DNA from 2 places in the Microbacterium sp. ARD31 genome. Region 1 is predicted to be linked to the other one. Evidence: riboswitches for the same ligand, from Rfam matches in the RefSeq annotation. Region 1 holds a riboswitch; the other holds the start of a gene.

Evidence for each region. A riboswitch is a leader RNA that binds a small molecule or an ion and turns the genes downstream of it on or off. The one in region 1 is predicted to bind cyclic di-AMP.
Region 2: it holds a riboswitch for cyclic di-AMP, as region 1 does, so the genes downstream of both, Q9S36_RS30410 (NlpC/P60 family protein) here and Q9S36_RS26520 (NlpC/P60 family protein) in region 1, are expected to answer to the same signal.

Annotation. Positions count from the first base shown of each region.
Region 1 is NZ_JAUZVE010000014.1:26,116-29,507, forward strand. It holds gene Q9S36_RS26515 (hypothetical protein) at 1-789, opposite strand, end outside; gene Q9S36_RS26520 (NlpC/P60 family protein) at 851-1,771, opposite strand; cyclic di-AMP (ydaO/yuaA leader) riboswitch at 1,850-2,018, opposite strand; gene Q9S36_RS26525 (hypothetical protein) at 2,136-2,342, opposite strand; gene Q9S36_RS26530 (NYN domain-containing protein) at 2,412-3,392, opposite strand, start outside.
Region 2 is NZ_JAUZVE010000019.1:25,731-29,122, forward strand. It holds gene Q9S36_RS30400 (phosphatase PAP2 family protein) at 1-400, opposite strand, end outside; gene Q9S36_RS30405 (3-oxoacyl-ACP reductase FabG) at 487-1,254, shown strand; cyclic di-AMP (ydaO/yuaA leader) riboswitch at 1,351-1,515, shown strand; gene Q9S36_RS30410 (NlpC/P60 family protein) at 1,522-2,088, shown strand; gene Q9S36_RS30415 (DUF3048 domain-containing protein) at 2,228-3,247, shown strand; gene Q9S36_RS30420 (TetR/AcrR family transcriptional regulator) at 3,231-3,392, opposite strand, start outside.

The sequences.
Region 1 (3,392 bases):
GTGGCTCATCACGACCTGCGCACCGGCGCGGCGGAGGCCGGCGGTGACCTCCGGGTTGACGAAGACGTGGACCGGGGCCCCGGGCTCGGGCGTGCCTGCCGTCGTGGTCACCGCGGCGATCCCGGCGTAGGTCCCCGGCGTGGCGCCGAGCGTCTCGTCGAGGTCGGCGGCGCTGGCCGGCACCTCGACGACCACCGGAGCGGACCAGCCGGGCAGCACCCGGCGCACGACGCGGATGCCGGTCTCGACGCGTGCGGCGACCGCGGCGGCGTCGGCGCGGGACCCGTCGGCCAGCACCAGCACGCCGGGGGCCTCCACGACCGCGAGCGCGCCGCGCAGCCACAGCGGCACGCGCCCCGGCCCGTCGGCGGGGCCACCGCCGAAGCCGGCGATGGCCAGGCCGTCGCCCGACGGCGTGAAGGCGACGCAGACGTCGGCCCGCGACGGTGCGGCGTCATGGGTGCCGAGCTGCCAGGTGACCTCGGCGACCCCGGTCCAGGCACCGTCCTGCGTGACCGTCCCTGCCTGGTCGACGTAGCGCGCGGTGACCTCGCGCAGGTCGAGCGCGGCGGCGTTGCGACCGATGCCCCGGAGCAGGCCGGCCGCGGCGTCGTCGCCCTCGGGGGCGAGCGCGCCCAGTGCCTGCTGGTCACCGGAGCGGAGCGCCATGATGAGGTGCTGCAGCACGGCCGTGGCCTCGGCTGGACTCGCGCGGGGTACGTCGACGGGGCCGGTGTCGACCTCGTGCCGCGGGTCGCGCAGCAGCAGGGCGAGCGCCAGCGTGGCCACCAGGCACAGCGAAAGGCCGGCCGCCCACAGGAGTGGACGACCGGCCTTCGAGGTCGGCGTGTCAGCCAGGGCGGACCGCGCCGACGTAGGGCATCGAGTAGAGACCCGAGACGGCGACGCCGGTGCCGGGGTTGGCGGCGTGGACGATCATGCCGTTGCCGATGTACATGCCGACGTGGCTGATCGGGCTGTAGTAGAACACCAGGTCGCCGGGCTGCAGGTCGCTGGCCGCGATGTGCGGGCCGGAGCCGTACTGGGCGCTCGAGGAGTGCGGCAGGGACACGCCGGCCTGGGCCCAGGCGCGCATCGTCAGGCCGCTGCAGTCGAAGGCGTTCTCGCCCATCGCGCCGTAGACGTAGGCGTCGCCGACCTGGGCCATGGCGTACTGGACGGCCGCGGCCGCGCGACCGGACGCCGGGACCGAGCTGGGCATCCGGGAGACGCCGCTGCGCGAGGCGAGCAGGCGCTCGCGCTCCTCGGCCTCGAGGTCGGAGAGCAGGCTCTTGGCCTCGGCCAGCTTGTCGTCGACCGTCTCCTTCTCGGTGCTCAGCTGCTCGGTGAGCTCGGCGATCTCGGTGGTGCGGGCGTCGGTGGCCTCGCGCCGGATCTCGAGGGCCTCGAGCTCGGTGTCGTAGTCGGAGAGCAGCGATGCCTGGAGGTCGTTGAAGGACGACATCGTCGACAGCGTGTCGAGGAAGGACCCCGGGTCCTCGGACACCACGATCTGCCCGACGGTCGAGATGCCCTCGCCCTCGAGCTGGCGCACGACGGCGTCGGAGACCTGGTCGCGGACGGCGTCGAGCCGCTCGTCCTGCCGGGCCTGGTCGGCCTTCAGGCCGGCGAGGTCGCGGCGGAGGTCGGCGAGCTCGAGGTTGGCGTCGTGGAGGCGCTCCTGCGCCGCCTCGGCCTCGTGGTAGAGGCGGTCGACCTTGGCCTTGACGTCCTTGATGTCGGGGTCGGCCTGCGCAGGGGTCGCAGGCACGAGAGCGATGGCAGCGATCGCGGAGAGACCAAGCACGGTCGCGCCAGCTCGCTTGCGGGTGTGAGCCACGAGCGGGGGAACTCCTCGGGGTGTCGTACGCCTACCGGGTGAGCTGACGGGTTCGGCACGACGTGTCCTACCCCTGCTCCACGCACCGCTCGCGCAGTGCGCCTCACAGGGGATTCACCCCAGGGGGAAGTGTGGTTCCCCGGCTCACAGACCACGGGTGGTGCGGGGGACGTGGGCTGCAACTCGGCGCGACGCCCGCGCGGGTCCGGGTGACCCACTTCCACGAGCGCCAGGGACACCCTAGACCGGGATCGCGGGCCCCGCCAATCTTCACCACGATTCGTCGACGGGCGTGTCAGGCCGACTCGATGACCGGCCCTGCGACCGGGTCGACGAGCCGCAGCGGCGGCACCAGTCCCCCGGAGGCCAGCGCGTCGAGCGCGGCCATCTCGTCCTCGTCGATGGTCAGCTCCGGCGGGGGCCCCAGCAGCACGCTCACCACGCAGTCGTGGCAGTGCAGGCCGCGCACCACGCAGGTGTCGCAGTCGATCCGTGTCGTCATGTCCCACACGGTGGCAGGGCCCACCGACAACGCCCCCTCCGGCGTGTCGCGGCGCGTCGGGACGACGCCTCAGGCGGACACCGACCCGAGCAGTGCCGAGGTGGGCAGCACGCGTGCGCCGGACCGGGTGAGGTCCTGGGCCAGGGCCCGGTCGTCGGTCACCGCGACGACCACCCGCCCCCGGGGCTCGGCCGCCACCAGCTGGCGGATCACGTCGTCGGCGATGACGTCGGCCGGGCTGAAGACGACCTTGACCCCGCGCGGGGCGGGCATCACCGTGCGGCTGGCCGCCGACGCCGCGTCGAAGACGACCGTGGTCTCCGCACCGGTGCGGGCCACGAGCGGCCCGAGCGCCGTCACGAGCCGGCTCCGCTGCGCCTCGAGGCTGGCGGTCGGCCACGCCTGCTTGGTCACGTTGTAGCCGTCGACGAGCAGCCGGGCCCGAGGCAGCGCGAGGGTCTGCTCGAGCACCGCAGGAGTCCCAGGGGCGCTGGAGGCGGGGGCGGCGTGGGGCACGGCCAGCGAGGCCTCGACGAGGTCGCCCGGCGTGCCCTCGACCGCCGGGAGCCCGAGCTCGCGCCGCAGTCCGGTGGCCGCCTCGACCACGGTCTCGAGCAGGTAGCGCGCCCGGACGGTGGCCTGGTCGCGCTGGGCGCGCCCGTCCCGGCGGGACGCGGCGAGCTCGCCCTCGGCCTGCTCGACCTGCGCGCGCATCCGGCGTACGTCGGCCTCCGCGGCGGCGACCGCGGCGTCCGCGGCCGAGGCGGCGGCGTCGCGGGCCGCCAGCGCCTGGTCACGCTGCTCCTCGGCGTCGCGCTGGGCCGTGCGCGCCTGGCCCAGCCGCTGGCGCAGCACCTTGTGGTCGGCGCGCATCGCCTCGACCTCGCTGCGGTGGTCCGCCCTGAGCGACGCGAGCTCGGCCTGCAGCGCCGCGACCTGCGCACTGAGCCGGGCGACGTCACCGTGCACCCTGTCGTCCTCGGCGTCCGCGCGCTCCAGGTCGGCGACGACGTCCCGGACGAGCGACTCCCACCCCTCGTCACGCACGAG
Region 2 (3,392 bases), on a different contig from region 1:
GCCACAGGACGCGGTCGATCCTCGCCAGCTCCGGGTCGGCGATGCGGTCGGTGACGAACGGGACGAAGCTCTTGAGGTTGCGGAACGCGACGTAGGCGACGTACCAGGTGACCAGGCCGGTCAGCGTGAACCAGATCTGGTCCCGGTTCCACCGCTCGACCAGCACCGACCTGACCGAGGTGCCGATGAACGTGCGGTTGCGCCGCACGACCAGCGCCCACCGGGCGAGCACGTCGAGCAGGACGGCAGAAGCCACGATCACCGGCAGCCGGAACCACGTCGGCAGCGAGGCCCCGTCGGGGTCGCGCAACGGCAGGTGGTGCGTCCACGCCACGAGCGCAGCAGTCAGCGCCATCACGACCGCCACGACCGCAGCGGCCCCGAAATCCCTCCGGCCCATCCCCACACCGTAGCGAGCCGGGCGGCTCGATAGCCTGATCGGCGCAGTTCCTTCACCGATTTTCCACCTCGAGCGCAGGAGTTCCCATGGGCCGTTTCGACCAGCGAGTCGCCGTCATCACCGGAGCAGCACGAGGCATCGGCTTCGGCATCGCCCAGCGCTTCGCGAGCGAGGGAGCCTCGATCGCGATCCTCGACCTCGACGAGTCCGCCGCCCAGGAGGCCGCCGGTCGGCTGGACCTCACCGACGGCGCGCGGGCGATCGGCATCGGCTGCGACGTCGTCGACGGCGCCGCCGCCGAGGCAGCCGTGCAGCGCGTGGTCGAGGAGCTCGGTGGCATCCACATCCTGGTCAACAACGCCGGCATCACGCGCGACAACCTGCTGTTCAAGATGACCGAGGAGGACTGGGACCTCGTCATGGGCGTGCACCTCAAGGGCGTCTTCAACATGACCAAGGCCGCGCAGTCGCGCTTCGTGGAACAGAAGTACGGGAAGATCCTCAACCTCTCGAGCGTCTCCGCGCTCGGCAACCGTGGCCAGGCCAACTACTCCGCCGCCAAGATGGGCATCCAGGGGCTCACCCGCACCCTGGGCATCGAGCTCGGCCCGTTCGGCATCACCGCCAACGCGATCGCGCCCGGGTTCATCGTCACCGAGATGACCGACGCCACCGCGCGACGCCTGAAGATGGAGCCCGAGGAGCTGCAGCGCGTCAACGCCGAGGCGACCCCCGTGCGCCGGGTGGGCCAGCCCGAGGACATCGCCGCAGCGGCTGCGTTCCTCTGCAGCGACGATGCGTCGTTCATCACAGGGCAGACGCTCTACGTGGACGGCGGGCGCAAGCTCGGCTGACCGCGATTTGGACCACGGGACGGGGTCTGCCACGTTGGATGGCGATTTCAGCACCTCCGTCCCGGGCAACGCCGAGTCCTGCCCCACCGGGACGGTCCCCCGAGAACGTCGAGGGCAGGAGTGGGGGACCCACAGGTTCCACGCCGGTCCGCGCAGGCCCAGGTCAGCGCGCGCCCGGCTCGGGGTGAAGCCACCACCCGGTGGCGGGGCACTTTCCAGCCCCAACCCGACAGCTCACCTCACAGGCGTGGGAAAGGACACACACTCATGCCTGCGATCACTCGTACGGCGCGAGCCTGCGCGCTCGCCCTCGCCGGACTCGGCGTCACCGCATCCACGATGACCGCCCTGCCGGCCACCGCCGCCGGGGACACCGTGACCCGCGACCCCGGCGCCACGACCCCGACCAGCGCAAAGACCAGCGCAAAGACCAGCGCCAAGGTCACCGCCCGCAAGCGCGTCAGCCGGCGCGTCGTGGGCGCCAAGGACACGGCCATGCGCCAGCGCGGCGACGCCTACGCCTACGGCGGTGCCGGGCCGTCGCGCTTCGACTGCTCCGGCCTGGTCTTCTACAGCTACCGCCGCGCCGGCTTCGACGTCCCGCGCACGTCCGGCGCCCAGGCCGGCTTCGCCCGCCGCATCGCGAAGAAGGACATGCGCGCCGGCGACCTGATGTTCTTCTACGGCAGCGGCGGGGTCTACCACGCGGCGATCTTCCTGCGCTGGTCGCGCGGTCACGCGGTGATGGTGCACGCGCCCGGCTCGGGCCAGCGCGTGCGCGTCGCGGTGCCGTGGACCTCCCGCTGGTTCGGCGGCACGCTGCGCCGTCGCTGAGCCGCCTCCGGATGCCGGTGAAAGGCTCGGATTGGTAGGCACATCCTGCTGATCTACCCTGTGGCGCGCCTTCCCTCCTCGGGGAGGGCGCGCCCCCACACTTGCTAGGCAGCAAACCCCCGCTCGATCGGAGTCCCCCGTGCGTCACCGTCCCCACACCTCCTCGTCCAAGGCCGTCGCGGCCGTGGTCGTCGCAGCCTCGCTGCTGCTCGCCGCGTGCGGCGGTGGCGACGACGAGGAGGCGCCCGCGGCGTCGCCCGAGGAGCCCAGCTCGGAGGCGACCAGCGAGCCGCCCGAGCCGACGTACTGGCCCCTGACGGGTCTCGAGCGCACGGGCAAGGCACCCAAGCACCCGGTGATCGTCACCAAGGTCGACAACACGTCCTCCAGCGCCCCGCAGGTGGGCCTGGGGGCCGCGGACCTCGTCGTCGAGGAGCTCGTCGAGGGCGGCTACACCCGCCTCGCGGCCTTCTACTACTCCACGGTGCCCTCCGACATCGGTCCGGTCCGGTCGATGCGCGCCAGCGACATCGGGATCGTGCCCGAGGGTGCCACCGTGGTGACCAGCGGCGCCGCGCAGGTCACGCTCAACCGCGTCCGCGCCGCGGGCATCCCGTGGATCACCGAGGGCGCGCCCGGGGTCTACCGCGAGAGCTCCCGCTCGGCCCCCTACAACCTCTTCGCCCGCCTCGGCGAGATCTCCAAGCGGCTCAAGGCCGACGAGGAGCCGCCGCCGTACCTGCCCTGGGGCACGAAGGCCGACCTGCCCAAGGGCGGCAAGGCGCGCACCCTCACCGCCGACTTCGGCGCGCACTCGACCTCCTGGCAGTTCCAGGGCGGTGGCTACGTCAACACCGACTCCTACGCCGCCGAGGGCGACCAGTTCCCGGCCGACTCCGTGCTCGTGCTGCGGGTCAAGGTCGGCGACGCCGGCTACCGCGACCCGGCCGGCTACCCGGTCCCGGAGACCAAGTTCGAGGGCACCGGCGCCGCGCTGCTGTTCCACGGCGGCCGGGTCATCCGGGGCACGTGGACCAAGGACGGCCTGACCGGCGCGATCGAGCTGGCCACCAGGTCGGGCGACCTCACGGTGCCCGCGGGCCGGGTGTGGATCGAGCTGGTCCCCGCCGCCAACGGCAACGTCACCTTCGCCAAGTAGCGCCCGGTCCGGGAGTCCCGGCGCCGCCCTCGAGCAGCTGCCGGAGCCCGGTCAGGACGAAGCCGATCGCGGCCTCGGCCCGGTCGGCCGCGGCCGCCGGGTCCTCGCTCGCCGCGACCGACCCGCCGGCCGCCGACATCGCGCC